Regions from separate parts of the Pectobacterium sp. 1950-15 genome, predicted to be linked through region 3. Evidence: predicted binding sites of a transcription regulator. Region 3 holds the regulator's gene; each other region holds the start of a gene.

Region 1 (10,476 bases), on a different contig from region 3:
AGGGTCGAGCAGGTTAAACCATCTATGGCGATCGGTTTCGACCTGTTCGGCACTGACGGACGGAATCTCGTGAGGGGCGCTGGTATCAGTATTGCTTTCGGCTCGCGTGAGCGCCTGATCGCCTTGGATAAACAGCGATTGTGCGGTGTCGCCGGGACGGAAAGGTACCATGCCGAATTGGGCGACAGGAGAGATGTCGGTTTCGCCTGTCAAATGCAACGTTTCGATATTGCGCGTGAGTTCGCCAATCAGCGCATAGGCTTCTTTATCGACCAGCCCCGGGCAGAACAGCGCAAATTCCCCCCCACGGATACGTGCCAGAAGGCTTTCCGCATGGGTATGCTGCTTTTGCGTGTTACGTAGAATATGCCCGACAGAGGCTAGCAGCGCATCGGTACGCTGGCCGCCCAGTCGCTGGTTCATCCCCGCCAGATCCTGAACGCGAATCATAATAAGGAAGCCGGGTGCCGTTTCCTCATCAGCCAGTTTATCGTTGAACTGCATGTCAAACGCGCGCCGATTATTTAATCCGGTTTGTGGGTCCTGATAGGCATCCTGACGTAAGCGCTCGCTCCGCTCGGCTTCTTCTTCAAACAGCGTTTTGAGCTTGCTGACCATCAGATTCATCGCCTGTGCGACGCGACGAAATTCCGGCGTATTGGGTAAATCCGGCTGGCTAAGGAATTCACGGCGGGTAATCGCCAGCGACTGATCGACGATATAATCGAGCGGACGTAGCTGTCGGCGCAGGAACAGCGCACCGATGAACACGCCCAGCGTGCCACAGCCGAGCAGCCACAGGAAAGACGCTGTACTACTGCGCCACAGGCGGGTCACCGCGAACATCGGGTGGCTGATGACTTCAACTTTTGCAGCCTGTTCCCAGCCGCGCATCACGATGGCTTCGCCTGCACCGGGTTGCAGGTTCACTAACCGGACAAACCAGGCCGGTACGTCAGGGATATCCGGCGAGGCGGTACGCTCCAGCGTGACGTTGCCGGTTTTTAGATCTCGCACGCGAATACTGGAAAAATAGCCGCTGTCGAAAATCGAGCTGACCATCAGTTCCACCATGGCCGGGTCATCGATATTCGGCGTCAGGGAAAGCCCAAGCGCGGTGGCGGCATCCTGCGCGTGAGAGTGAAGCTGGTTATTGTACTGTTCACGCGAATTTTCCAGGCTGACGAAAAAACTCCCGCTGAAAATAATTAGCACAAACAGGCAGATGGCTATCAGTAATTGTTTGTATAGAGACATAGCCTACCTTTACTCCTCAATTGAAAACCCTTCGGCACGCATTTTGGTTAATACATCCTGCCAGCGTGAAAGTCGTTTACTGTCACCGACGCGTTTGTTGCTGCCGCTGGCGCCGGGCAGCCAGAGCCCACCGCCATTAAAGGCGTACACCGGAACTAAATCAGTGCGCTCTGTCGCGGGTTGGATCTTGTCGGTCAGATTATCCAGCACCAGCGGAATCGAGGTGGGCGTGGGATAATAGGTGACCACCATATGCGCCTTATTCAGACGCAGGGCTTTAACATAGGTAATACGCAATTTATCCGCCGGGACGCCTAAATGGCGCAGCGTAAAATACTTGGCGAGCGCATAATCTTCACAGTCCCCAGCACCTTTACGCAGTGCCTCAATCGGGGTTGCCCAATAATCTTCCTGATTCCAGACGACGATATCATCGCGAAACAGCATACGGTCATTGAAAAATTGGTTCACGCTGCTCAGCAGAGCCTTTTCCTCTTTATTGCGGGAATTGACCAGCAGCGTCTGCCACTCGTCTATTCGGCGGCGAGCATCGGGCGTTGCCGGGCCATAAAGCTGCTCGGTTCGCTGATTAATGGTAATAAAATCCCAGTCCGCACGTAGGGAACCCGCCAGCAGAAACAGCAGACAGCTAATAAAGAAGAGCTTGTAACTGGAGAGTCTGAAGCTGGGGAGTCGCACTGAGGTTTCTCTGTTTACCTTGCGAGATCAATATGGAGAGTGAATTCGGTGCAGAATAGCGTACTTTCACAGCTCTCAAAAGCAGTATAGTGGTGAAAATGGTTGTTTGTCATAGGCGTGTAAAACGCTGGCATAAAGCATGAGGTAGCAGAATGCGTTCAGATGTGATGGATGGAGAGAATCTTAATTTAGGGACGCTGGTTTCCGAAACTCGGAATCCGGCGACGATGGCGCTGGATCAGCTCTCTACACTGGAGATGATGCTCGCGTTTAATCAGGAAGATCGGAAAGTGCCTGAAGCCATTGCGCAGGTTTTACCTGCGATTGCCGACGCGGTCGATCTGGCGACGGCGTCGCTACAGGTGGGTGGGCGGCTGATTTATCTGGGCGCGGGGACTAGCGGTCGTTTAGGCGTACTGGATGCCTCCGAGTGTCCGCCGACGTTTGGCGTACCGCACGGGCTGGTTATCGGCCTGATCGCGGGTGGGCCGGGCGCGCTGCTGAAAGCGGTTGAAGGTGCGGAAGACGATCCCGCACTCGGTGAAGCGGATTTGAAAGCGCTGGATTTAACCGCTGCGGATATGGTGATTGGTCTTGCGGCATCAGGCCGGACGCCGTATGTGATTGGCGCGCTGCGCTATGCGCGTGATGTAGGCTGCCGGACGGCGGCGATTTCCTGCAATCCACATTCGCCTATCGCACAGGAGGCACAGGTGGCGATTTCTCCCGTCGTTGGCCCGGAAGCGTTAACGGGCTCGACGCGGCTGAAGTCTGGAACGGCACAAAAACTCGTCCTGAATATGATTTCTACTGGCGTAATGGTTAAGCTGGGGAAGGTGTACCAGAATTTGATGGTGGATGTGAAGGCAACCAACGTGAAACTGTTGGACAGGGCTTGCCGCATCGTCGTTGAGGCGACGGGTGCAGAGCGGGAAAGGGCGCGGCAGGCGCTGGTACAGGCGGATAATGAAGTGAAGCCTGCGATTCTGATGCTTCTGGCGAATATTGATGTGGCAGCGGCGCGTGAGCGCCTGAAACAGCACAACGGTTATCTGCGTGAGGCGCTGATTGGCGGATAAGATTATTTTGGTGTCGGTTCTATCTTGAGGTAAATCGGGAGAAACGTTTTGAGTGATAAGCGAGAGCAGCGCATTGTTTTTTTTGATCTGGATGGCACGTTGCATCAGCAGGACATGTTTGGCAGCTTTTTGCGTTTTTTACTTCGTCGGCTGCCGCTAAATCTGGTTCTGGTTATCCCGCTATTGCCCGTTATCGGACTGGGTTTATTGATTCGCGGCCGTGCCGCGCGGTGGCCGATGAGCTGGCTGCTGTGGGCGATTACGTTTGGGCGTGATGAAGATGAGCTAATTCAGTTGGAAAAGCAGTTTGTCGGCGCGTTTCGCCATGATGTCATCCCGTTTCCGCAGGTTCAGCAGCGGCTGAAAACCTATCTTGAAGACAGCGATGCGCAGGTCTGGCTAGTGACCGGATCGCCGCAGCGGCTGGTGGAACAGGTCTATCATGATTCGTCTTTTCTCCCCGGCGTTCGCCTGATGGGCAGCCAGATTACGCGTCGCTACGGCGGCTGGGTATTAACGTTGCGCTGTCTGGGGCATGAAAAAGTCATTCAGATGGAACAGCGACTGGGTGCGCCGCTCAAACTCTACAGCGGCTACAGCGACAGTAAACAAGATAACCCGCTGCTCTATTTCTGCGAACACCGCTGGCGCGTCACCCCCGAAGGGAGCCTGCAACAGCTGGAGTGATTTTTTCATCCTTTCATCTGATTTTTCATCTCTTCATATAGGTATAATGCGCCGCCAAAATGTGAACTGTTGAATGAGGAAGTGTGAGTAGCGTGAGTAACGATGAATACTGGATGCGCCATGCATTAACGCTGGCTCAGCGCGCTCAGGATGAAGGCGAAGTGCCGGTTGGCGCGGTGTTGGTGCTGGATAACGAAGCGATCGGTGAAGGGTGGAATCGGCCGATAGGGCATCACGATCCTACCGCGCACGCTGAGATTATGGCGCTGCGGCAAGGGGGGAAAGTGTTGCAGAACTATCGCCTGCTGGATACGACGCTGTATGTCACGCTGGAACCCTGCATCATGTGCGCAGGTGCGATGATACACAGTCGGATTGGGCGTTTGGTTTACGGTGCGTCAGATGAGAAAACCGGGGCGGCGGGGTCGCTGGTGGATATTCTGCGCCACCCTGGCATGAACCATCAGATCGTGATTGAATCTGGCATTCTGGCTGAGGAATGTTCTGCCACGCTCAGCGCCTTCTTTCGTCTGCGCCGTGAGCAGCATAAAGCCCGTCGGGCGGCAGAGAAAAACGCCGCGCAAGAATAGCGGGGCGTTTTCCCTTCCATACGGATTTATTCCGGTGCTTTTTATTCCGGTACCTTGCTGAGTGGCACGGCCGGATAGCCTTGTGCGATTTGGGTTTGCTGCTGCACTTTAGCTTCTTTTTCTATCAGGTAACCTTCCAGACTCACCATATAACGCCGAATGTTTTCCACGTAGTTATAGGCTTCATGTCCGCGCGCGTAGCCGTAGGTGGTTTGCGTGTAATAGCGCTTTTGGCTCAGCATCGGCAGGCGCATTTTCACATCAACCCAACTGTCGGGGTTACCTTTCTGTTTTTCAGTCAATTTACGCGCGTCAAGCAGATGGGCGTACCCCATGTTGTAGGACGCCAGCGCAAACCATATTTTTTCATCTTCCGGGATGGTATCCGGCATTTTCTGCATCATATGCGACATATACTGCGCGCCGCCGCGAATACTTTGCTCGGGGTCGACCCGATCGGTGACGTTCAGGCTTTCTGCGGTGTTGCGCGTGAGCATCATCAGCCCGCGAACGCCGGTCGGTGACGTCGCCAGCGGGTTCCAGTGTGATTCCTGATAGGAGATGGCGGCCAGCAGCTTCCAGTCGATATCAGTGGCGTATTTTTCAAACAGCGGGCGCAGGTCGGGCAGCGTGTCATCAATTGCACTCAGGAACGTGGTGGTATCGACATAGTCAAACTCGCCAACGTGACCGAGATATTTCTCTTCCAGACGTGCAAGCGTGCCGTCTTCGACAATTTGGCTGAAGAAGTCCAGCAGTGCGGCTGATAGGCTGTCATCGTGCGAACGGCGCATATACCAGGTGACGGGCTCTTCGTCGCTCAGATCGAAGGCGACGGCGAGCTGCGGATGAATTCGCTGCATCAAGCCAATGGTAACCGAATCCCCCAGCGTGTAGTCCAGCTTGCCGTCGGCAACCTGCTTCAGTAACTCCTGCGTGCTCTGGTCAGAGGCGGATTCCCAACTGAGCTGCGGGTATTTCTCTGCTTTTAGATCGCGCAGAGTCGCCGCGTGCGCGGAACCGGATGTAACGACGAGCCGGCCTTGCAGCTTGTCCAGCGTTTTAGGACGAGGCGAGCCAAGACGGTAGACCATCTGTTGTGAAATGGAATAGTAGGTTGGGCCGGCGCGGAAGCGTTCCAGACGTTCATGATTGTAAATCAGTCCGGCGGCCAGCAGATCGGCATCGTCACCGTCCAGATCGTCAAACAGTTCGTCAAGGTTCTTACGTGACGAGACCACCAGCTTGACGCCGAGGTAATCGGCGAAACGTTTTGCCAGTTCATAATCCAGACCTGTCGGGGATCCGTTGCTCATTGCATAAGTCAGCGGTGAATTGACAGTGCTAATACGCAACTCACCGCGTGAGAGGATCTGTCTGAGCTGAACATCCTGGCTGCTGCGCCAGGGAATGCTAGGCCATAGCGCTAATGCCAGCAGTAACGTGATAATCCCGATGAAAAAATAATTTAATTTTAAAGGCTTCAAATAGTTATCTCTCGGCGGCCGTGTGGCCTGTCTGTCTGTAACGGCAGTTTTTTTATACGTCATTTCCCAGAGTGGGGGCATTTTGCTTAACAAACCGCCAGTGTGCAACTTTTATTGATTTGGTCACCGATTAATCATTCTCCCGATGCGATATGAAATTATCGCCACGCAAACGGTTTCGTCCGGGGGAAGGATTCTCTATAATGTGCGCGTTTCCCCCCTGTTGTGCCCAATGGCTGTATCGCAGCCAGTGCATCGAAGACGAGAGAACTTTAGATTATGGAAATACTGCGTGGTTCACCTGCTTTATCGGCTTTTCGTATTAATAAATTGCTGGTCCGCTGCAAAGAGCACGTTTTGCCGGTTAGCGATATCTATGCTGAATACGTACATTTCGCCGATGTCAGCGCCCCGCTGAACACCGATGAACAGGCCAAACTGACACGTTTGCTGAAGTATGGTCCTTCTCTCGCGGAGCACGAGCCGCAAGGCCATCTGTTACTGGTCACGCCGCGTCCCGGCACGATTTCACCGTGGTCTTCCAAAGCAACGGATATCGCTCATAACTGTGGATTAAGCAAGGTACTGCGTCTGGAACGCGGTCTGGCTTTCTATATTCATGCGCCTACGCTGAGTGATGAACAGTGGCAGCAACTGGGGGCATTGCTGCATGACCGGATGATGGAAAGCGTATTTAGCGACCTGAAACAGGCCGAAGCGCTGTTCTCCCATCATCAGCCTGCACCTTTCAAACGCGTCGAAATTCTGCTGCAAGGGCGTCAGGCGTTGGAAGAAGCGAACGTCCGTCTTGGATTGGCATTGGCGGAAGATGAAATTGATTATCTGCTGGAAGCCTTCACCAAACTGGGCCGCAATCCTAACGATATCGAATTGTATATGTTCGCACAGGCGAACTCTGAACACTGTCGCCACAAGATTTTTAACGCTGATTGGGTGATCGACGGCGTCGCTCAGCCGAAGTCACTGTTCAAAATGATCAAAAACACCTTTGAACACACGCCCGATCACGTTCTCTCGGCCTATAAAGATAACGCCGCTGTCATGGAAGGCTCTGCCGTCGGCCGTTTCTACACGGATACCAACGGGCAATATGCTTACCATCAGGAAGATGCACATATCCTGATGAAGGTTGAAACGCATAACCACCCAACTGCGATTTCTCCGTGGCCGGGCGCAGCAACAGGATCCGGTGGTGAAATTCGTGATGAAGGCGCAACAGGCCGTGGCTCCAAGCCGAAAGCGGGCCTGGTGGGCTTCTCTGTATCGAACCTGCGCATTCCTGGCTTTGTTCAGCCGTGGGAAGAAGAAGAGTTTGGCAAGCCAGAGCGTATTGTCAGCGCGCTGGATATCATGACCGAAGGCCCACTGGGCGGCGCGGCATTCAACAACGAATTTGGCCGTCCTGCACTGACGGGGTATTTCCGTACTTATGAAGAACGCGTCGACAGCCACAATGGCACAGAGCTGCGCGGCTACCACAAACCGATCATGCTGGCGGGCGGTATTGGCAACATCCGCGCCGATCACGTCAAGAAAGGTGAGATTAGCGTGGGTGCCAAGCTGATTGTGCTGGGCGGGCCGTCCATGAATATCGGTCTGGGCGGTGGTGCAGCTTCTTCTATGGCATCGGGTCAGTCTGATGCGGATCTGGATTTTGCTTCTGTACAGCGTGATAACCCGGAAATGGAGCGCCGCTGTCAGGAAGTGATCGATCGCTGCTGGCAATTGGGTGAAGCCAACCCGATCCTGTTCATTCACGATGTTGGTGCAGGTGGCTTGTCCAACGCGATGCCGGAGCTGGTGAGCGACGGTGGCCGCGGTGGTCGCTTTGAACTGCGCGATATTCTGAACGACGAGCCGGGCATGAGCCCGCTGGAAGTCTGGTGTAATGAATCGCAGGAGCGCTATGTTCTGGCCGTTGCGCCAGAACAGCTGGCACAGTTTGATGAAATTTGCCGCCGTGAACGCGCACCTTATGCGGTGATCGGTGAGGCGACGGAAGAACTGCATCTGACGATGAACGATCGTCACTTTAATAACAAACCTATCGATTTGCCGCTGGATGTGCTGCTGGGTAAAACGCCGAAAATGCTGCGTGATGTCGAGCGCAAGCAGGTTGAAGGCACACCGCTACAGCGTGATGAAATCTATCTGGCCGAAGCGGTTGAGCGCGTGCTGCACTTGCCTGTGGTGGCAGAAAAAACCTTCCTGATCACCATTGGCGACCGCTCTGTTACCGGCATGGTCGCGCGCGATCAGATGGTTGGCCCGTGGCAGGTGCCGGTTGCTGACTGTGCGGTGACCACCGCCAGCCTCGACAGCTATTACGGCGAGGCAATGTCTATCGGCGAACGTGCCCCAGTGGCGCTGCGTAACTTCGCGGCCTCCGCGCGTTTGGCCGTCGGTGAAGCGTTGACGAACATTGCGGCTACGCACATTGGTCCGCTTACTCGTGTGAAGCTGTCTGCGAACTGGATGGCGGCAGCGGGGCACCCAGGTGAAGATGCCGGGCTGTATGAGGCGGTGAAAGCCGTGGGCGAAGAGCTGTGCCCAGCGCTGGGTCTGACGATCCCGGTGGGTAAAGATTCCATGTCGATGAAAACCCGCTGGCAGGAAGAGGGTGAAGATCGTGCGGTCACCTCGCCGATGTCGCTGGTGATCTCTGCGTTTGCACGTGTGGAAGACGTGCGTAACACAGTCACGCCACAGCTGCGTACTGGACAAGATAATGCCCTGTTGTTGATCGATCTGGGTGCAGGCAATAAAGCGCTGGGCGCCACGGCGTTGGCGCAGGTTTATCGTCAACTGGGCCGTAAGACGGCAGATGTGCATAGCCCAGAACAACTGGCTGGCTTCTTTAATGCTATGCAGCAGCTGGTTGCGGATAAAGCGCTTCTGGCTTACCACGATCGTTCAGACGGCGGCTTGCTGGTTACGCTGGCAGAGATGGCGTTTGCTGGTCACTGCGGCGTGACTGTCGATATCGCCTCTCAGGGCGAAGACACGTTGGCGACGCTGTTTAACGAAGAACTTGGCGCTGTCATTCAGATCCCTGCTGCACGCCGTGCCGAAGTGGAAGCCGTTCTGGCGCTGCATGGTTTGGCGGACTGCGTGCATTACCTCGGTCATGCTGAAGAAGGAACGCGTTTCACCATTAATAAGGGTGCAGAAGCGGTTTATCAGGAAAGCCGTTCAACGCTGCGTCGCTGGTGGGCAGAAACCAGCTGGCAGATGCAGCGCCTGCGTGATAACCCGCAGTGTGCCGATCAGGAGCATATCGCCAGACAGGATGATAACGATCCCGGTTTGAACGTGTCGCTGACCTTCAATCCGCAGGAAGATATTGCTGCACCTTATATCGCTAAGAATGTCCGCCCTAAAGTGGCTGTCCTGCGTGAGCAGGGTGTGAACTCTCATGTAGAAATGGCGGCGGCATTCCACCGTGCTGGCTTTGATGCCATTGACATCCACATGAGTGACCTGCTGGCGAATCGCCGTAACTTGCAGGATTTCCAGGCGCTGGTTGCCTGCGGTGGCTTCTCTTACGGTGACGTGCTGGGGGCGGGAGAAGGCTGGGCTAAATCCATTCTGTTCAACTCTCGCGTGCGTGATGAATTCGCGGAATTCTTCCTGCGTCCGCATACGCTGGCACTAGGCGTATGTAACGGGTGCCAAATGATGTCTAACCTGCGTGAACTGATTCCAGGTGCCGACCTCTGGCCGCGTTTTGTCCGTAATAAATCCGATCGCTTTGAAGCACGCTTCAGCCTGGTCGAAGTGGAGAAGAGCCCGTCGCTGTTCATGAATGATATGGCTGGTTCGCGCATGCCAATTGCCGTTTCACACGGAGAAGGTCAGGTTGAAGTCCGCGACGATGCCCATCTGGCGGCGATTGAAGAACACGGTCTGGTAGCGCTGCGTTATATCAACCACTACGGTCAGGTAACCGAGAACTATCCGGCTAACCCGAATGGTTCGCCGAACGGTATTACGGCGGTCACCAGCACCAGCGGTCGGGCAACCGTCATGATGCCGCACCCTGAGCGTGTGTTCCGTACCGTCAGTAACTCCTGGCATCCGGAAGAGTGGGGCGAGGATGGTCCGTGGATGCGTATGTTCCGCAATGCACGCAGACAGCTGGGCTAAGTTAATATCTGTCAGAGAAAGGGGCTTCGGCCCCTTTTTTACGTCCGTTTTCTCCGTTTGTCGTTTTTTTGCGACGAACTGGTTTTTTATTGTCTCTAATTGGTGACATTTAACTGATTGATTTATATGAATGACATGGCGTTGTTATAAAGCTGTCTGTTTTTAGCGACATAAACCGCTTCTTTCGCGCATATTTTCGTTATTGGCATTCCGGGTAATGAATCTATTGGTGAAGCGTAAAATAAAAATTATTTATAATCAGTGTCTTATTTTTATTTTTTGATAGTTGGCATGATAGGTGCATCATAAATCGTGTTGCTCATTCAACTGGTTATGATTGCGTTGCTGACTGGCAAATATTTTCGCTCATAACATCTGGAATGATGCCAAAAGAAAGGGTGCCTATCGTCCACCAGACCGATAACAGGGCGTGAAAACGAACGTTATCAAGCATCGGGCGACACGTTGAGTGAGGCACCGCCTATTCAGTTACGCGGCCAGAGGGAGCGA
Region 2 (10,476 bases), on a different contig from region 3:
GGCCTCTTCAACCTGCATTTTCGCCGAGCCCATCACTTCACGGCGCTGAGCACGTTCTTGACGCATAGCCTTCAGCGCACGTACACGGCCTTCGTTGCGGGTACGACGGGCTTTGATGCCCTGACGGATCCACACTTCTTCCTGCGCCAGCTTGCGATCGAACTCCGCATTTTGCAGATCTTCCACCCGCAGCGCTTCTTCTTTCCCTTCCAGATATTTATCGTAGTTGCCCGGCCAGGAAACCAGTTTGCCTCGGTCAAGATCGACAATGCGGGTTGCCATGTTGCGAATAAACGAACGGTCATGGGAGATAAAGATAATGCTGCCCTGGAACGTTTTCAGGAAAGTTTCCAGCCAGTCAATCGTCTCGATATCCAGATGGTTGGTCGGTTCATCCAGCAGCAGCACACGCGGTGAACTCACCAGCGCTCTACCCAGCGCCGCTTTACGCAGCCAGCCGCCAGAAAGCGACGCCAATGGCGCATCGGCTGACAAACCAAGCTGTTCCAGCACTTCGTGAATGCGACTTTCCAGTTGCCACAGGCCCTGATGCTCCAGAACATCCTGCAACTTAGCCAGCTGATTCAGGTTCTTTTCGCTCGGGTCGCTCTCTACCAGGCGCAGCATGGCATGGTAATCTTTCAGGTAACCCGCCTGCGCGGCCACCCCTTCGGCGACAAAATCAAAGACGCTACCCGCAACATCACGCGGAGGATCCTGTTGTAAACGCGCAACAATCAGATCCTGCTCATAGGTAATACGACCATCATCCAGCGGGATTTCTTTGGCCAGAATTTTTAGCAGGGTTGATTTGCCCGCGCCATTACGTCCAACCAGACAAACGCGTTCATTCTCTTCGATATGGAGTTCGGTGTTATCCAACAGCGGCGCATCGCTGAACGACAGCCACGCACCTGAAACACTGATTAAAGACATCGGTTACTTTTCCTCACCGGCATGCGTCAGCAGCCAGCAGTTATGAATCTGACGATTACGGGCAAAATCCTGCGATTGGGTCTGCGCGGTAATTTCTTTGGCATTCAGCCCCAGCGCGGTCAGGCCAACGCTATCCATCTGGAAGCCGCGTTTATTGTTCGAGAACATGATGGTGCCGCCACGACGCAGCAGACGTTTGAGATCTTTCATCAACGCCAGATGATCGCGCTGCACATCAAACGATTCTTCCATGCGTTTTGAGTTAGAGAAAGTCGGCGGGTCAATGAAGATCACATCGAACTGTTCATTGGCGTTATGTAACCATGACAAGCAATCCGCCTGAATCAGGCGATGCTGACGCCCGGTCAGGCCATTCACCCGCAGGTTTTTCTCCGCCCATTCCAGATAGGTGCGTGACATATCGACGGTCGTCGTTGAACGTGCGCCGCCCAGTCCCGCGTGCACACTCGCCGTGCCGGTGTAGGCAAACAGGTTAAGGAAATCTTTGCCACGGCTCATCTCACCCAGCATTTTGCGAGCGATACGGTGGTCGAGGAACAAACCAGTATCGAGGTAGTCGGTCAGGTTGACCCACAGCTTGGCGCCAAACTCTTCCATCAGCAGGAAGTCGCCTTTCTGCGCCAGCTTTTCATACTGGTTTTTGCCTTTCTGACGTTCACGCGTTTTCAGCACCAGACGGTTCGACGGCAATTCCAACACGCTCAGCGTCGCGTTAATGACATCAAACAGGCGCTGACGGGCTTTTTGAACATCAACAGTTTTCGGTGGCGCATACTCTTGTACGACAACCCAACTGCCGTAGCGATCGACCGCCACATTATATTCAGGCAAATCGGCATCATAGAGGCGATAGCATTCAATCCCCTGCTGCTTCGCCCATTTATCCAGCTTGCGCAGGTTCTTACGCAGGCGGTTGGCAAAGTCTTCTGCGATTTGCCCTGCGGATTCGCTCTGTGTTTCTGCCAGTTGATAATTCTTCTGTACACAGTCCAATGGGCCGTTTTTCGCCTTGAATTGGCGTTCAGCACGCAGTTGCAGACAGCTCAACAGCTCCGGCGACGCGCTGAACAGCGAGAGTTGCCAGCCGCCAAAATCACTTTTCATCTTACGGCCCAGCATATTATGCAGGGCAATCAGCGCGGGTTCACTTTCCAGACGCTCACCGTAAGGCGGGTTGCTGATGACCGTACCCTTAGGACCTTCCGGCAGCGGGTTCTGTAGCTGTGCCGCATCTTTGACGCCAAAAGAAATCAGTTCGGCCACGCCTGCACGACGTGCATTGGCTTTGGCGATGTCAATTACCCGACGGTCATTATCCGATCCGAAGAAGCGTGACGTAGTTGTCTGCAACCCCTGACGGGCGCGCTGCTGCGCTTCCGACGTCACTTCACGCCACAGTTCGGCATCGTGCTTTAACCAGGCGTTAAATCCCCAGTGTGTGCGATGCAAACCGGGCGCGCGATCGGAGGCGATCATCGCCGCTTCGATCAGCAACGTACCGGAACCACACATCGGATCAACAAGAGGCGTACCGTTTTGCCAACCGGAACGTAATACAATCGCCGCGGCCAGGTTTTCTTTTAGCGGCGCCAGCCCCGCCAGATCGCGGTAACCGCGCTGGTGCAAGCCCTCACCGCTTAAATCCAGCGACACGCTGGCCGTGTCGCGCTGCAAAAAGACGTTAACGCGAATATCCGGCTGCTGTTTCGCCACGTCCGGCCGCTGCCCGGTTTTACGCGTGAAGCTATCCACAATCGCATCTTTGACTTTTAACGCGCCATACTGGCTGTTGCGGATATCTTCATTGGTACCGGTAAAATGCACGGCAAAGGTTTTATCGATGCTGAAGACCGTTGACCAGTCAATGGCCTGCACGCCCAGATACAAATCCAGATCGCTATGTACCTTGAATTCATTCAGCGGCAGCAGAATACGCGACGCCAGACGGCTCCACAGCAGGCTCCGGTACAGCAGGCGGTTGTCACCCTCAAAATGGACACCACCCTGCACCACCGTACAGGACTGTGCGCCCAATGATTCGAGTTCGCTTTTCAATAACTCTTCCAGTCCCCGCGCCGTGCTGGCAAACAAAGCATTCATGTCGTCACTATCACCAAAATATGTAAAAAAAAAGAAATTGAGGCGCATTATAGCTAATCCCAGACGCTTGTCATAAAGTTGCCGTTTTACTTTGGCAAGGAACTGATTAGTGATTGGCGTAACGCGGCTTTATATTCATCCGGTAAAATCGATGCGGGGGCTACAGTTGTCCCACGCGATGGCGTCTGTCAGCGGTTTGGCGAACGATCGTGCCTTCATGATTACCGAATCGGATGGCACATTTATTACCGCTCGCCAGTATCCACAAATGGTGCTGTTTACACCGGCATTACTGCCGGACGGGCTGTTTATTGCTGCACCGGATGGTCAAACGGCCACGATACGCTTCGCCGATTTCACCGCCGCACCGCAGCCGACGGAAGTCTGGGGCACGCACTTTACGGCGATCGTCGCTCCCGATGCCATCAACACATGGTTAAGCCATTATTTTCAGCGCGCCGTCCAACTGCGCTGGGTGGGCAATGAACCGTCGCGGCGGGTTAAGCATTATCCAGACGTTCCTCTGGCATTTGCTGACGGCTATCCGTTTTTGTTAATCAATGACGCATCATTTCAAGCCCTGCGCCAACGCTGTTCCGCCGGTATTAAGATCGAACAATTTCGCCCCAATCTGGTGGTAACGGGTGCGGACGCCTTTGCTGAAGACAGCTGGAAGACCATTCGTATTGGCGAGGTTATTTTTGACGTCGTCAAACCTTGTAGCCGCTGCATTTTCACCACCGTCAGCATTGAACGCGGTCGTAAGCACCCATCAGGAGAACCGCTGGCAACGCTGCAATCGTTCCGCACTGCCGAAAACGGCGACGTTGATTTTGGGCAAAATCTGGTCGCCCGAAATACGGGTATCATTCGCGTAGGCGATACGCTGGAAGTTTTAGCGACCAAGCCGCCACGTCCTTACGGTTCTGGTCAGGTAGTCGAAAGCCTTGCGGTTCCCGAAAAAAGCGAACAGGCCGTCACCATTCACTATCAGGGAAAAGCGTTACAAGGGAACAATCAGCAGATTTTACTGGAGCAGTTAGAGCAACAGGGCATTCGGGTCCCCTACTCTTGCCGTGCAGGACTGTGCGGGTGCTGTAAATTGACGTTAGTCAGCGGAGAGGTTTCTGCTCTGAAGCAAAGCGCCATCAGGGGAAACGGCGAGATTCTTAGCTGTAGCTGTATTCCACAGAGTGACCTTCATTTGCAATAAAAAGCATCTGCAATAGACAAAAGCCAGCGTATATTCAGCTGAAGTATGACGGGTATCGCCGAAGGTCTAAACGACCTTGGCATACTCAAATGCCGACGTGCCTTCACCTAATGCGGTTTCCCACTCAGCGCTATGTTGAATAGCGGCAGGCATTAACCTGTCGTGCATGATTTTTATAGCATCACCCAATCCCATCGTTTTCCCATTTAATGACAGCTGTTCTTGCGCCAACAGGCAGAGGCAGGCTTTATCCCCCGCTTCCGCTACCAGGAAACAGGCCGTTTCATGGGTCTCAGTGAGCTGAACCTGCACAATGTCCCCCGCCTGCGGCGAATGGGTCACGGCATCCGGCTGTTGGATGAAATGCCAGCTTTTAGGCATTAACGGTTTGAGGAATCGGGTCGCCACTAGCGCGTTCAAGACTAATTCGCCTTGAAGGTCGCGGTGCAGCGCTGCTTTCTGACATTTGTCGTTATAAGTAAAAAATAACGCAGCGTCGTCAACGCAGAATGCGCATTCATTGAAAGCATCCGGCGTTAACATTTTAGAGGGGAAACGAGAACGGAATAACATGCCGTTAGCCAGATCCAACATCAGGCGATCGTGTTCAGTATCAAAATACCAGCGCCAGTTATCGTCAGGTTTTAACTTCATATTATTTACCCTTCGTCTTCACAGTAGAAATATCAGAAATGGCTGATGGTGTTTTCTTACACTCCATTAATCGTTCGCCAACATAAACGTCGCGGTAAGAAGATCAGACATCGGTTGATAGATTATTTACGCAAACGGATAAAATATAGACTAGCTGGGGGGATAAATAAACCCCCAGCTAAAAATGAAAGGACTTTCGGATTAAATATGTGTAACGATATCTTTAATCAGACGAGGGCCGTGGAAAATAAAGCCCGAATATATCTGCACCAGCGATGCGCCAGCCGCCATTTTTTCGCGTGCGGCGACCAAAGAATCAATTCCGCCAACGCCAATAATCGGTAAACGCCCTGCTAATTCCTGTGACAAACGGCGGATAATTTCCGTGCTGCTTGTCTGCAACGGACGTCCACTTAATCCCCCCGTCTGCCCGCAATGGTTTAATCCCTGAATCAGTTTTCTGTCGAGCGTGGTATTCGTGGCAATCACACCGTCGATGTTATGACGCACCAGACTATCGGCAATTTGGATCAATTCTTCTTCCGAAAGATCCGGCGCGATCTTTACCGCCACGGGGACATATTTTTGATGTTTCTCTTTTAATTCTGCCTGCTTGTTCTTTATCGCCAGCAAAAGATCGTCCAGCGCTTCACCATATTGCAAGCTGCGTAATCCCGGCGTATTGGGGGACGAAATATTGATCGCGATATAGCCAGCGTGAGCATAAACCTTATCCATGCAGATCAAATAATCGTCTTTACCTTGCTCAACTGGCGTATCTTTATTCTTGCCGATGTTGATCCCTAATACACCGCCAAAGTGTGTTTTCTTTACATTCTCAACCAGATAATCCACGCCTTTATTATTGAAACCCATCCGGTTGATCAATCCCTCCGCTTCCACTACGCGGAATAATCTCGGCTTATCATTACCAGATTGTGGACGCGGCGTTACCGTCCCTACTTCAATAAAACCAAATCCCATTGCGCCTAATGCATCAATACATTCGCCATCTTTATCTAATCCCGCCGCCAGACCGAGTGGGTTTTTAAAAGATAACCCCATGCAGGTAACCGGTTTAGTTGGAACAGACTGACGGACGAGAAATTCAAAAGGCGTGTTGGTAATACGACGTAATTGTTGGAAGGTCAGCTCATGCGCACGCTCTGGATCGAGCTGAAACAGGGCTTTTTTGATAACGGGATAGAACATATTGTCTCCTGAGATCCCTATCGCAAAGGTATCTTGCCTACGCTGAAAGTAAGCAATCGTGGATTACGGTTTAACTCACGGGCGGTGATGGTAATTCCATCTTTGCGGAAAGTAAAACGTTTGCGGGACGTGGAAATCGTGATGTGGAAATAATCGCCACACGCGGCAGGATACCGCGTGTGGCTGTGTCAATCGCGTGACAGGATTAGTCTTGCAGTGCCTTGCTGATCTTCTCGAACAGATCGCCAGACAGATTTTCCAACGTCTTCAGTTGCTCCAGCGCCTGACGCATTTGCGCCTGACGCTTAGCATCATAGCGTTTCAGGCGGATCAACGGTTCAATCATCCGTGCCGCGACCTGCGGATTGCGGGTGTTCAGATCGCTCAGAATTTCCGTCAGGAAACGATAGCCACTGCCGTCTTCAGCATGGAAAGCCGATGGATTGGCGGCCGCAAACGCTCCCACCAGCGAACGCAGCCGGTTAGGGTTGTTCAGGCTGAATGAACGGTGTTGCAGCAGTTCACGCACGCGGGTAAGTACATCGGCTGCCGGGCTGGTGGCTTGCAGCACAAACCATTTATCCATAACCAAACCATCCTGATGCCAACGGTTATCAAACTGCGTCAGCAACTCATCACGCACGGGTAACTGCGCTTCAACCGCCGCCGACAGCGCCGCCAGCGAATCGGTCATGTTATCCGCCTGACGGAACTGCACCTGCACCAGTTTATCCGCCTGCGCTTCATCGCTGAATGCCAGATAATGCAGGCAGACGTTGCGCAGCGCGCGTTTACCCATATCCGCATGTTCGATGCGATACTGTGGCGCCTGATTCGCGTGGTATACCGCCAGCCACTCATCCGCCATCTCTTTCGCCATCGTATGCGTCATGCTGTCGCGTACGGCAGCGATCGCCGTTGGATCGATAATATCAAACAGTTCCGCAATCTCGTTTTCGCTCGGCAACGTCAGAATCTGAGAAGCCAGCATCGGATCCAGTTTGTCATCCAGCAACACACCGCGGAAAGCATCGACAACATGCATCGGCACGGAAAGCGGCTGCTTCTGCTGGTAACGGGAAACGTTCAGACGAATATAGTTGGCCAACAGGCTCTGTGCCGCATCCCAACGTGAGAACGCATTGCTCGCATGACGCATCAGGAACGTCAGTTGTTCATCGCTCCAGGCATAGTTCAGTTTTACCGGCGCAGAAAATTCACGTAATAAAGAAGGAATCGGGCGGCAAGGTACCTGATCGAAAATGAACGTCTGTTCGGATTCGGTCACATTGAGTACCGATGCCAACAGCTGGCCGTCTTTCTGTAGCGGAATGACCTGCCCTTGCGGGTCGTACAGTTCGATATCCAACGGAATGTGCAGCGGTAACTTCGGCTGTTTGTCGGCACCGACTGGGGTCATCTGGCTCACGCTCAGCAGATATTGTTGCGTCTGCGGATCGTAATCATCACGTACGGTCAGCACCGGCGTACCCGACTGGCTGTACCAGCGGCGGAACTGCGTGAGATCGACACCGGAAGCATCCTCCATCGCCTGCACAAAATCATCACAGGTCGCCGCGCTGCCGTCGTGACGCTCAAAATACAGACGAATACCAGCCTGGAAGCCTTCTTCACCTAATAAGGTGTGCATCATGCGGATCACTTCCGATCCCTTTTCATAGACCGTCAGCGTGTAGAAGTTATTCATCTCGATCACCTGATCGGGACGAATCGGATGGGACATCGGGCTGGCATCTTCGGCAAACTGCGCACCGCGCATCACACGTACGTTATCGATACGGTTCACCGGGCGCGACCCCAGATCGGAGCTGAACTCCTGATCGCGGAACACCGTCAGCCCTTCTTTCAGGCTAAGCTGGAACCAGTCGCGGCAAGTCACGCGGTTACCCGTCCAGTTGTGGAAATATTCATGGCCGATCACCGCTTCAATGTTCAGATAATCTTTATCCGTCGCGGTTTCAGCTTTGGCCAGCACGTATTTAGAATTGAATACGTTCAGCCCTTTGTTCTCCATCGCCCCCATGTTGAAGAAATCAACGGCGACGATCATATAAATGTCGAGATCGTATTCCAGACCGAAACGCTCTTCGTCCCACTTCATCGCATTTTGCAGCGAGGTCATCGCCCAGCCCGCGCGATCGAGGTTGCCACGATCAACATACAACTCCAGCGCAACATCACGGCCAGAACGTGTCGTGAAGCGATCCTGAAGGACATCAAAATCGCCGGCAACCAGCGCGAACAAATAAGCCGGTTTCGGGAACGGATCCTGCCACTCAATCCAATGGCGACCGCCTTCCAGCTCACCTTGCGCGATACGATTGCCGTTAGAGAGTAAATAAGGATAGCGTGCTTTATCGGCCGTAATGCGCGTGGTGAATTTTGCCAGCACGTCCGGTCGGTCGAGATAGTAGGTAATGTGGCGGAAACCTTCGGCCTCACACTGCGTACACAGTGCTTCACCAGAGAGGTATAACCCTTCCAACGCGCTATTGGCGGCAGGATTGATGTCCGTTTCGATGCTGAGCGTAAAACGCGCGGGCAATTGCGTCAGAATCAGGCCATCGTCCTGCTGCTGATAATGTGTCCACGGCTGTCCATCCACGCTCAGGCTAACCAGCGTTAACCCTTCACCATCCAGCTTCAACGGCGCGCCAGCATTCCCCTGCAACACCACCTGACTAACGGCTTTTACGCGAGTTTTCTCGGCATGGAGATCGAAATCCAATGCAATATCAGTAATGATGTAATCCGGCGCACGGTAGTCATGGCGATATTTTATTTGCGGCTGTTGATTCATATAAAGTTTCCACCTCGTCATAAGCATCAAAGATCAAGTCTAAGCCTGTTATCTTAATGTTACCACGACAAAATAATGAGGATAATCATCGTACCGTGGTTCGCTCCCGCACGTCTCGCTATGTTGTCGTAATGTAATAAACAGATAATCAAGGTATACTGACCGGACATTGCTGATTGTCCCGATGGTGGATATGCATCTTACGAGGATGCTGTAACGCATTATGACTTTGCACACTTCCCCGATTCTACACGCATTGCTGGATACCGATGCCTACAAGCTGCATATGCAACAGGCGGTGTATCATCACTATTATGATGTTGACGTTGCGGCTGAATTTCGCTGCCGCGGTGATGAGTTATTAGGCATTTATGCCGACGACATAGCCCATCAGGTCGATCTGATGCGCTTCTTGTCATTAAGTGACGACGAGTTTGTCTATCTTTCTTCTCTGCCATTCTTTAAGCCGGATTATTTGCACTGGCTGCGAAGCTTTCGTTTCAATCCGCAGCAGGTTTCGATCAAAAATAATGCTGGCAAGCTGGATATCCGTATCACCGGACCGTGGCGTGAAGTAATTTTGTGGGAAGTTCCCCTATTGGCGGTGATCAGTGAAGTCGTTCATCGGCATCGTTCGCCCAACGTTACGGCTGAACAAGCGCTCGTTCAATTGTCAGCCTCACTGGAAAGCTTCCGCCGGCACAGCGCGGATGTGGATCTTAGCCAGTTCAAGCTAATGGACTTCGGCACACGCCGGCGTTTCTCTCGCGATGTCCAGCAGACAATTGTGACTGCACTGCAAGCTGATTTCCCTTACCTCATCGGCACCAGCAATTACGATCTGGCGCGCCGTTTGGATATCACGCCAGTCGGCACACAGGCGCACGAGTGGTTTCAGGCTCACCAGCAAATTAGTCCAACGTTGGCCAACAGCCAGCGCGCCGCGCTGCAAATGTGGTTGCATGAATATCCCTCGCATTTAGGCATCGCATTGACCGATTGCATCACTATGGATGCCTTCCTGCGCGATTTCGACTTACCGTTCGCCGAAGCCTATCAGGGGCTACGTCACGACTCCGGCGACCCGGTCGATTGGGGAGAGAAAGCCATCGCACATTATCAGCGCCTGAGTATCGATCCGATGAGCAAAACGCTGGTCTTCTCCGACAATCTGAATCTGGATAAAGCGCTAGCGCTGTATCGCCATTTCGGGCAGCGCGTGAATCTGGTGTTTGGCATCGGCACACGCCTGACGTGTGATATCCCCGGCGTGAAACCGCTGAATATCGTCATCAAACTGGTGGAATGCAACGGCAAGCCAGTGGCAAAGCTCTCCGATAGTCCGGGTAAAACCATCTGCCAGGATCAGAACTTCGTGTGTGAGTTACGCAAAGCGTTTGACTTACCCCGCGTGAAAAAGGCCAGTTAAGCTTTCCCGTATACCCTAAATAATTCGAGTTTCAGGAAGGCGGCAAGAGAGGGAATCCCGATGAGCTTACTTAAGTAAGTGATTCGGGTG
Region 3 (10,476 bases):
ATACCACGGCATGGATTAGGGACAACAAAGAGTTCAAGTTGCTCTGGCACAACACCTCCCGCTACAACTCTATTTATTGAAGCCCTGTTCTTTACCGCTGGCAAGCCCAAACGGACAGTCACAATGAAAATAATTAGGTAACCATTGTAATAACTGACGATTTTTTTTACACGCCAGGCGGTCTAAAAATGACCCAACGCGCTATTTACCCCTCCTGTTAGTACGTTTTAACACAAACCTCACCATAGTGTCGCATTTTTAGCATCATCCCAACAGCTTGGACTCGACAGAGCCACAACGCTATACTTCCCTTTTGTTGCACTTTTTAACGAGGACACTATGCGTTTACTTCACACCATGCTGCGTGTTGGCGATTTACAACGTTCTATCGATTTCTATACTCAGGTTCTGGGAATGCGCGTGCTGCGCACCAGCGAGAATACCGAATACAAATACACGCTGGCTTTTGTCGGTTATACCGAAGAGAGCGAAGGTGCAGTTATCGAACTGACCTACAACTGGGGCGTCGACAGCTATGATCTGGGCAACGCCTATGGTCACATCGCACTGGGCGTCGACGATGTTGCCGCAACCTGTGAGCGTATCCGCAAAGCGGGTGGCAATGTCACGCGCGAAGCTGGCCCGGTCAAAGGCGGCACAACCGTCATCGCGTTCATTGAAGATCCAGACGGCTATAAAATCGAACTGATCGAAAACGCCCACGCGGGTAACGGCATCGGCCACTAATCTCTGGTCATTCCACAGGTGCTGCATCGGCACCTGTTCTCTCCCTTTCTTCTGCCACCTCCGCCGTTTGAACGGCAACAGCATGCTGCATCTCCAGTCAAAATTTGCAATAATGCGCGCTGCGTTTTGCTAACAACTAAGAGACAAATGGCTGATAAAAGTGATCTGAACGCCCTGAGCGGCCGTTTTCGTGGGTTTTACCCGGTAGTGATTGATGTTGAAACCGCCGGATTTAATGCGAAAACCGATGCCTTGCTGGAAGTTGCGGCGGTAACATTAAAAATGGATCAAGACGGTTGGTTACAGCCAGATGAAACGCTACATTTTCATGTTGAACCATTCGAAGGCGCGATCCTCGAACCCGCCGCGCTGGCGTTTAACGGCATTGATCCCACCAACCCGCTGCGCGGCGCCGTGAGCGAATACGATGCGCTGCATGAAATTTTCAAAGTCGTGCGTAAAGGGATCAAGGATCAAGGCTGCAACCGCGCCATTATCGTGGCGCATAATGCCACCTTCGATCACAGTTTCATGATGGCGGCAGCGGAGCGCTGTAGCCTAAAACGCAACCCATTCCACCCTTTCGCCACCTTCGATACCGCGGCACTCAGCGGGCTGGTGTTAGGCCAAACCGTCCTTGCTAAAGCCTGTATTACTGCGGGTATTGCGTTTGACTCCAGCCAGGCACACTCCGCGCTGTATGATACCAATCAGACAGCATTGCTGTTCTGTGAGCTGGTTAACCGCTGGAAACGTCTGGGTGGGTGGCCGATTGCGCTGGAAGAAAATTCGCTGGAAGACGCGTCAGCTGAAGACTGAAAAAACGGGAAAGCCAGAGATCAAAAAACGGGTGCCATAAGGCACCCGCTGGAAGGATTTACGCTCGCATCGTAACAACATTTGGCATCGTCATTACGTCAAAAGAAAGCATTACTCTTGATCGGCCTGCTGCGCTTTGTATTTGTCGGCCGTTTCTTTGATCAGCGGTTGCAGTTCGCCACGCTGAAACATTTCAACCACGATATCACAACCGCCAATCAGCTCACCGTCAACCCACAGCTGCGGGAATGTCGGCCAGTTCGCGTATTTTGGCAGCTCAGCGCGAATATCCGGGTTCTGTAAAATATCAACATACGCAAAACGCTCGCCGCATGCAGACAACGCCTGAACCGTTTGTGCGGAAAAACCGCAGCTTGGCAATTTCGGGGAGCCTTTCATGTACAGCAGAATCGGGTTTTCAGCAATTTGGCGCTGAATTTTTTCAATTGTCGGTGTCGTCATCTTCTTGCTTCCTTAAATCTTATAGGATGGCTAACGCCCAAAACGCTAGCCATGAGCCGCCGTCAGAGATACTACGACAGCGACATTGACTCAGTGATATTGTACCGATGCCACTAGCCACAAAAAAACGCCATTTTTTGTAAGGGTATTTTCCCTGCAAGTTATTCGCCCTTGATGAAATCAACACCAGAAAGCGTTGATAAATCAATCAAAAAAACAACTATTAACGTTTTTTCACTATTCTGTATGAATAAAGCGGCCATGCCCACTTTTTTATGCCGCCGTTTTCAGGAATACTGTGCGGATTGAGCGAGTTAAGGATTATGTTCGGTCACTTTTATTATGCGCTTGTTTATTACTCTTTTTATATTATTTTTCAGCAATCTATCCCTGAATGTCGTTCAGGCTGCGCCGCATACCCCGCATTCAGCGCCGAAGAAAAGCACCGCTGAAGAAACCAATAAGAAAAGCCGTCAGACAAAGGGTAATGCCAAATCACCAACACCGATCAAAAGCAAAAAACCAGAACCTACCGCAGCTAGCACCAAAACCAAACCCCGCAGCGCGAACAAATCAACAGAAAAAAAGCCGTCCCGGACGCAAAGTAGCACGCCCGCGCTAGTGAAAAAAAATCTCAAAAAGCTGAAGCCTGAAGAAGATAAACAGACAACGGCACAGGCCAGAGTCAAAACCGGGCTGAAGAAAACCGCGCTCAAGGGAAAAACGGATAAAAATCCAGCGCCCACTGAAAAAGGAATGGCACTGAGCGCAGCGCATAAAAAACGTTATCAACATGCCAAAACGACAGCAATGAATAAGCTGATGAGCCAAATAGGCAAGCCTTACCACTGGGGCGGCTCATCTCCTTTTACCGGATTCGACTGCAGTGGACTGGTCTATTATGCGTATAAAGATGTCGTTAAGATCCAAATTCCACGCACTGCTAACGAAATGTATCACCTACGTGATGCCGCTCCGATTAAAAAGAGCGAACTGGAAAGCGGCGATCTGGTGTTCTTCCGCATCAATAATCGTGGCGCGGCCGATCACGTCGGGGTTTATCTGGGAGAAGGGAAATTTATCCAGTCTCCGCGTACAGGTTCAGATATTCGAATCAGCAAGCTGAGTGAAGATTATTGGCAGGAACACTACGTTGGCGCGCGTCGCGTGGTCACACCGCAGACAATTCGTTAAAAGACAGGTTGTACGTAGTAAAGAAAAACGATGTGAAGAACAGCGACTCGGACACGTTTATGCAGCATAAACGTGTCCGAATACCTCACCGGTGCAAAGACACCGTTCGGTTAGTTCAGCACCGCAATAAAACTAAACGCGATGATGACAGCCAACGAGCCAACGGTTGTCAGCAAAGACATCTTCAGATCTGTATCCATAAACCACTCCTTATTAGCGAATAAATTTAGCTGAAAATTTCACCTGAAAGCGTCATCTGAAAAAAGACACCGCCATTCACAGCCGAACCCATTTAGGCAATTAAATCTACAAATAATAGGGTTATTACGATTCTTTCATAATTCCAGTGAAAAATCTCGGACGAATGCATCACTAATAGTATAAATTAGCCCTTTCCCTTTCATGATAAATCGGACACAATCCGCTGTTTATGAAAGCGCTGCGTATCAGTCGAAAAACGTCAACCCAGATCCCTTCGGTATAACATTCGGCATTCTCCTTCTGAAATCCTGTTTTTTAGCTTAGAAGAAGAACATTAAACGTAGGCAAACGATTAACAATATACTTACGTCTGTAACAGGTAAGTTCAGGAGTCATTTTTAGATGGCAACGATTAAAGATGTGGCAAAGCGTGCTGGCGTTTCTACCACAACCGTATCGCACGTGATCAATAAAACACGTTTCGTCGCCGAAGAGACTAAGGCAGCCGTCAGGGCGGCAATCAAAGAGTTGCACTATTCGCCCAGCGCCGTCGCCCGCAGCCTCAAAGTTAATCACACCAAATCAATCGGTTTGCTGGCCACATCCAGCGAAGCCCCCTATTTCGCTGAGATCATCGAAGCCGTCGAAAACAGCTGCTATGCCAAAGGCTACACGCTGGTACTGTGTAATTCGCATAACGACATCGGTAAACAGCGCGCTTATCTCTCCATGCTGGCGCAAAAACGCGTCGACGGCCTGCTGGTAATGTGCGCCGAATATCCACCTGAGCTGTTGGCTATGCTGGAAGATTATCGCAGCATCCCAATGGTCGTGATGGACTGGGGCCAGATGCACAGCGATTTTACCGATACGATTATCGATAACGCCTTTGAAGGCGGTTATATGGCAGGCCGCTACCTGATCGAACGCGGCCATCGGGATATTGGTGCCATTCCCGGTATTCAAGAACGTAACACCGGCAGCGGACGCTACCTCGGCTTTTTAAAAGCGCTGAAAGAAGCCGATATCACCGTGCGTGAAGAGTGGGTTGTTCAGGGCGATTTTGAGCCGGAATCCGGTTATAAAGCCATGCATCAAATTCTCGCGCAGAAACAGCGGCCAACGGCCGTATTCTGCGGTGGCGACATTATGGCGATGGGCGCCATCTGTGCGGCAGACGAACTGGGTCTGCGCGTGCCGCAAGATATTTCGGTGATCGGTTATGACAATGTGCGCCACGCGCGTTTCTTTACGCCTGCGTTGACCACCATCCATCAGCCGAAAGAGCGTCTGGGGCAGTCCGCCTTTGCGATGTTGCTGGATCGTATTACCAGTAAGCGGGAAGATGCGCACGTCATCGAAGTACACCCGACGCTGATTGAGCGCCGCTCGGTCGCAGACGGCCCTTACCTCGACTATCGCCGCTAGCCACAAATTCTGTACAGACAATTTTCTTATTCCTGTCTGCTTTCCCTCCCTGCTTCAGCCAATTCCCTTGTATGCTGGCTGAAGTAGTTCTAAATTTAATACCGCGTTTCATTTTCTCTGGTGATAGTCGATACGTCGGCTGCGATAAGTGCTGTCCAGTATGTTTTACGATACTTTTACATAAAGTTAAGGAGACATGATGGGTTTACCTTATACAGAAGAATGGGATGACGATATCGCGCCCTGGTTCCACATCGTGCAAGACATGTTGGATGCAGCGGATATCACCATCAACGGCCCCCGCCCTTTTGACATCCGCGTGACCCATCCCGATTTTTTTAAACGCGTTATGCGCGAGGGATCGCTGGGACTGGGAGAAAGTTACATGGATAGCTGGTGGGAGTGTGAACGGCTGGATATGTTTTCCCATCGCGTCCTGCGGGCGGGGCTGGAGGCTAAATTACCCCGTCGCCTGCACGATCTCACGAGGGTCGCCCTCTCCCGCGTCACGAATTTGCAATCCCGCAGGCGTGCTCAGGTTGTCGGTAAAGCCCATTACGACTTAGGTAATGACCTCTTTACCCTGATGCTGGATCCTTATATGCAATATTCCTGCGCTTATTGGAAACAGGCACAAACGCTGGAACAGGCGCAGGAAGATAAACTCGCCATGATCTGCGAAAAGCTCCAGCTCACATCGGAGATGACGCTGCTGGATATCGGCTGCGGCTGGGGTGGGCTTGCCGAGTTCGCGGCGCGTCACTACGGCGTTTCGGTTTATGGCATCACCATTTCCAAAGAGCAGCAAGTGCTGGCACAGCAGCGCTGTCAGAATCTGAACGTCACCATTGAACGACAGGATTACCGCGATCTCGATCGGCAATTTGACCGCGTGGTATCGGTTGGCATGTTTGAACACGTCGGGCCGCGCAACTATGACCGCTATTTTCGCGTCGTACGGCGTAACCTAAAGCCTAACGGGCTGTTTCTGCTACATACCATCGGGGCCAATAAGACCGATCCGCATGTCGATCCCTGGATTCATAAATACATCTTCCCCAACGGCTGCATCCCCTCCATACAGCACATTGCGAAGGCGAGTGAGCCTTACATGGTGATGGAGGACTGGCACAATTTCGGGGCCGATTACGATCGCACATTAATGGCGTGGCATACGCGCTTTCAGCAAAGCTGGCCACAGCTTTCTACACGCTACCCTGTCCGTTTCCGCCGGATGTTCAGCTACTATCTCAACCTTTGTGCCGGCGCTTTCAGAGCAAGAACGCTCCAGCTCTGGCAAGTCGTGTTCAGCCTGAATGGGATCGAGGGTGGATTACGCGTTTCACGCTGACAGAAAAGAAAAACCGGACGAGGCTATTCGTCCGGTTTACAAGTACAGGCAACGCGAAAACTACTCTTCTTTGCCCAGGTCACTCGCCTGCTTACTCGCCAACACGCGCTCGACCGTATCCACTACGGCCTGTGTCTGCGGATCGATTTCAATATTGATGCGATTGCCCAGACGTTTCTGCCCTAGCGTAGTGCGGTTCAGCGTTTCGGGAATTAAATGTACGCAGAAACGTCCGCGGGTCACTTCCCCTACCGTCAGGCTGATGCCATCAATCCCGACGAAGCCTTTATGCAGCACGTATTTCATCAGCGCTTCGTCTGCCAGACGGAACCAAATCTGATGGTTATTCTCTGAAACCTGAATCTTCACCACTTCCGCCGTACACATGATGTGGCCCGACATGACGTGTCCACCAATCTCGTCACCGAATTTCGCGGCACGTTCAATATTCACAACATCGCCTTCATGAATATCGCCCAGATTCGTTAGTCGCAGCGTTTCTTTCATGAGATCGAAGCTGACACGATCGCCATCAATGGCAGTTACTGTCAGGCAACAGCCGTTGTGCGCCACCGAGGCACCGGGCACAAGTCCAGGCAGCAGGTCAGGCGGGAGTTGGACAACGTGCGTGCGGAAATTGGATTTTTCTTCAATCGACACCACCGGCGCGGTGCCCTGAACAATACCGGTAAACATGCGGTTTGCCTCTTAAAAACAAAGAAATGACGTTGTGCAGTGTGCCCGATATTCCGCGGAAAACCAAACCGGAATACGGTGCGTCAGACATTATCGAAACCGCAGCGTAACAAAAAGAATATATTCTCTTTCAAGCTGGTTTACTTTTATTAAGTCGTTACAATAACGTTCTCGTTTTATTCTTGACGTTTTTCATATCCAGACTATTCATCCCGCTAGCAAAATTAAGTCATTCAAGGAAGGTATCCGTGCAACAGTATCTGACAGAAGCGCGTAAATTATCGGCGCTTGCTGTTCCTGTCATTATTGCGCAAGTGTCTCAAACGTCGATGGGTGTCGTTGACACCATCATGGCAGGCGCTTATAGCGCCACCGATATGGCCGCTGTCGCCGTAGGGACCTCTATCTGGCTACCCGCCATTCTTTTTGGTCACGGTCTGCTGTTGGCGCTGACGCCCGTTGTCGCACAGCTCAACGGTTCCGGCCGACGCGATCGCATCTCGCATCAGGTGCGACAATCCTTTTTCCTGGCCGCCATTATTTCTGTATTTACGATGCTGGCGCTGTATCAGGGGGAATATGCTATCAATCTGATGAGCGACGATTCACCTGAACTGGCCGCGAAGGCGATTGGCTACCTGCATGCGCTGCTGTGGGGCGTACCTGGCTATTTGTTCTATCAGGTTTTGCGCTGCCAGTGCGAAGGGTTGTCCAAAACCTACCCCGGCATGATGATTGGATTCATCGGGTTATTAATCAATATCCCGATCAACTATATCTTTATCCACGGTAAATTTGGCATGCCCGAACTGGGCGGCGTAGGCTGCGGCGTCGCGACCGCGTCAGTTTACTGGATCATGATGCTGTTGATGATGTTCTATACCCGACACGCTTCCTGGCTACGCGATATCCGCCGGCATCGTCCTACATTCCGCCCGGATTTTTCCGTATTAAAGCGTTTGTTTGGTCTTGGTTTACCTATCGCACTGGCACTGCTTTTCGAGGTCACCTTGTTTGCCGTGGTGGCACTGTTGGTATTACCGCTAGGCGTCGTCGATGTGGCTGGTCACCAGATTGCCCTGAACTTCAGTTCGCTGATGTTCGTCCTTCCGCTCTCGGTTGGCGTTGCCACCACCATTCGAGTCGGGCATCGCTTAGGCGAAGGTTCAGTTGAGAACGCCCGCATTGCCGCCCATACCGGCATTATGGCCGGCGTGGCCTTAGCCAGCTGTACAGCCATTTTCACCACGCTGCTGCGCGAGCCTATCGCCCTGCTCTACAATCAGGATCCGCTGGTGGTGGCAATGGCTTCTCAGCTCATGCTGTTGGCTGCCGTTTATCAAATCTCCGATGCCGTTCAGGCCATCGGCAGTGGCGTATTGCGCGGCTATAAAGATACCCGGTCAATTTTCTATATTACGTTCACCGCGTACTGGGTGCTGGGGTTACCGAGCGGCTACCTGCTGGCGTTGACGGATATCATCGTGCCACGCATGGGGCCTGCGGGTTTCTGGTGTGGCTTCATCATTGGCCTGACAGCAGCGGCAGTGATGATGGTGACGCGGATCCGTTTTCTTCAGCGTCAGCCTGCTGCACAGATTTTAGCGCGGGCCGCTCGCTAGATAACATTTTACCCTGCGTTATACCCTGTGGCGTGAGGCGGTATCGTCGAAAAAAGCGACGGAATGGATACAACCCCAGCAATCGCGCTGGCAAGAGCACAAAATTGCATTTTTCCTCTTGCCAGCTTTCCCCTCGCTCGCTACTATTCGCCTCGCTGTCAGACAGGCAGCCCGGTATCTCAATGCGTTCATAGCTCAGTTGGTTAGAGCACCACCTTGACATGGTGGGGGTCGTTGGTTCGAGTCCAATTGAACGCACCATTATCTCGCTTCTCCATGTATTCTTCTTTTTTATCTTCTCTTGTGTTTGGTTCAAACTACAATATTCTCCGTAGCGACTATCACCCAATTAGCATTGTCGTCTTGTTCACAGGTCAGAGGCTATTTATTCCTCCAACCTGAGTGTTCAGCATGGGTGATTAACGAATCCGCTCATTGATGAATCAAACGACAGGCACCGTTATTCCGTTAGCGGTTCGATCACCACCACGCACTGCCCAGCGCGCACGGATGCACCGGGCTGACAGCGAATATCCCGCACCGTGCCACGCTGTGGCGACACAATCGGGATTTCCATTTTCATGGATTCAAGAATCATCAGCGTTTCTCCCTCGGCTACCGTCTTGCCGATTTCCGTCGTCACCTGCCAGAGATTACCGGAAATCGGGCTTTCTACGCCGACCTGTCCCGGCAGGATCGGCGCGTCGTCCGTCTCCTCAATCACCACGTCGACGCTATCCGTCACCGATTGACCGGCAATACGCCAGCGCTCGCGCTCCGCCTCAAACGCTGCCCGCTGACGCACGCGGAATGCCTCGATGCCCTCCGCTTCCCGTGACAGAAAATCCTGATAGGCGCTTAACGCCAATTCGCTTTGCTCAATCCGCAGCGGATAACGCCCGAGCGGGAAATCCCGTCGGATAGATAACAATTCGTCGGCCGACACCGGATAGAAGCGAATTTGGTCAAAGAAGCGTAGCAGCCACGGTTTACCGTCAAACGCGTCAACACCGCGGTAGCGATCCCACATTTGCAGCGTACGTCCGACAAACTGGTAGCCTCCTGGCCCTTCCATACCGTAAACGCACAAGTACGCGCCGCCGATACCCACCGAGTTTTCCGCCGTCCAGGTGCGCGCCGGATTATATTTGGTGGTGACTAACCGATGGCGCGGATCCAGCGGCGTTGCCACCGGTGCACCGAGATAAACATCACCCAGCCCCATCACCAGATAACTGGCGTCAAAAACCGTGCGGTAAACCTCATCGAGATTATCCAGCTCGTTAATACGCCGGATAAATTCAAGATTGCTCGGGCACCAGGGCGCATCGCTGCGTACCGTGGTCATGTATTTTTGGATCGCCAGTTGGCAAGCGGGATCGTCCCAGGATAGCGGCAGATAAACCACCCGCGACGGCACGGTCAGGTTCTGTTGGGTGCAAACGTCCTGCCATAGCGTGGACAGCACGTCCAGCAGGTGCGACAGCGAAAGCGCCTCAGGGCGATAATGTACCTGCAACGAGCGGATACCCGGCGTCACGTCAACGATGCCATCGAGCGTCAGTTGTTCCAGCGCCAGCATCAGCGCATGGACGCGGAAACGCAGCGCGACATCCAGTTCCGCCGCCCCCACTTCCAGCAGTAAATGGGTATCACCGGACAGCCGTGCAACCAAGCGTTTATCCGCGTCACCGGTATCCAACACCACCGGGGAAATCAGTGCGGCAGGCGACCAGTCGACTGCGATCGGGGCAAGCTGATCCACCTCCGCCTGACGTGCCAGCGCCAGCGCGCGCGCCGTGGGGAGATCGACAGGAATAAAGCGTACGCGGTCACCGGCGTTGAGCTGCCCCAGCGCCCACAGATCGGCCTCAATCACCGTCACCGGGCAAACGAAGCCTCCCAGACTCGGGCCATCCGGCCCCAGAATCACCGGCATATCGCCGGTGAAATCCA

What was found. Region 3 encodes PurR, which represses purine synthesis genes. Its sites were predicted from a motif close to CANGCAAACGTTTGCNTG; they were not measured.
Region 1: a site for PurR is predicted at 5,965-5,982, ahead of purL (phosphoribosylformylglycinamidine synthase). Genes of this name have one in related genera too.
Region 2: a site for PurR is predicted at 6,246-6,263, ahead of pyrD (quinone-dependent dihydroorotate dehydrogenase). Genes of this name have one in related genera too.

What each region holds. Positions count from the first base shown of each region.
Region 1 is NZ_JBBBQR010000022.1:5,026-15,501, forward strand. Features, by position in the region: gene lapD (cyclic di-GMP receptor LapD) at 1-1,257, opposite strand, end outside; gene lapG (cysteine protease LapG) at 1,267-1,956, opposite strand; gene murQ (N-acetylmuramic acid 6-phosphate etherase) at 2,109-3,035, shown strand; gene yfhb (phosphatidylglycerophosphatase C) at 3,084-3,722, shown strand; gene tadA (tRNA adenosine(34) deaminase TadA) at 3,806-4,312, shown strand; gene mltF (membrane-bound lytic murein transglycosylase MltF) at 4,354-5,862, opposite strand; gene purL (phosphoribosylformylglycinamidine synthase) at 6,079-9,966, shown strand.
Region 2 is NZ_JBBBQR010000007.1:39,085-49,560, forward strand. Features, by position in the region: gene WCT94_RS09845 (ABC transporter ATP-binding protein) at 1-936, opposite strand, end outside; gene rlmKL (bifunctional 23S rRNA (guanine(2069)-N(7))-methyltransferase RlmK/23S rRNA (guanine(2445)-N(2))-methyltransferase RlmL) at 940-3,057, opposite strand; gene WCT94_RS09855 (YcbX family protein) at 3,167-4,270, shown strand; gene WCT94_RS09860 (cell division protein ZapC) at 4,337-4,924, opposite strand; gene pyrD (quinone-dependent dihydroorotate dehydrogenase) at 5,126-6,136, opposite strand; gene pepN (aminopeptidase N) at 6,342-8,957, opposite strand; gene pncB (nicotinate phosphoribosyltransferase) at 9,181-10,386, shown strand.
Region 3 is NZ_JBBBQR010000004.1:145,697-156,172, forward strand. Features, by position in the region: gene WCT94_RS06415 (DUF1289 domain-containing protein) at 1-50, opposite strand, end outside; gene gloA (lactoylglutathione lyase) at 340-747, shown strand; gene rnt (ribonuclease T) at 895-1,566, shown strand; gene WCT94_RS06430 (Grx4 family monothiol glutaredoxin) at 1,678-2,028, opposite strand; gene WCT94_RS06435 (C40 family peptidase) at 2,371-3,222, shown strand; gene cydH (cytochrome bd-I oxidase subunit CydH) at 3,333-3,422, opposite strand; gene purR (HTH-type transcriptional repressor PurR) at 3,826-4,851, shown strand; gene cfa (cyclopropane fatty acyl phospholipid synthase) at 5,051-6,202, shown strand; gene WCT94_RS06455 (riboflavin synthase subunit alpha) at 6,263-6,898, opposite strand; gene WCT94_RS06460 (MATE family efflux transporter) at 7,147-8,520, shown strand; tRNA gene WCT94_RS06465 (tRNA-Val) at 8,705-8,781, shown strand; gene uca (urea carboxylase) at 8,981-10,476, opposite strand, start outside.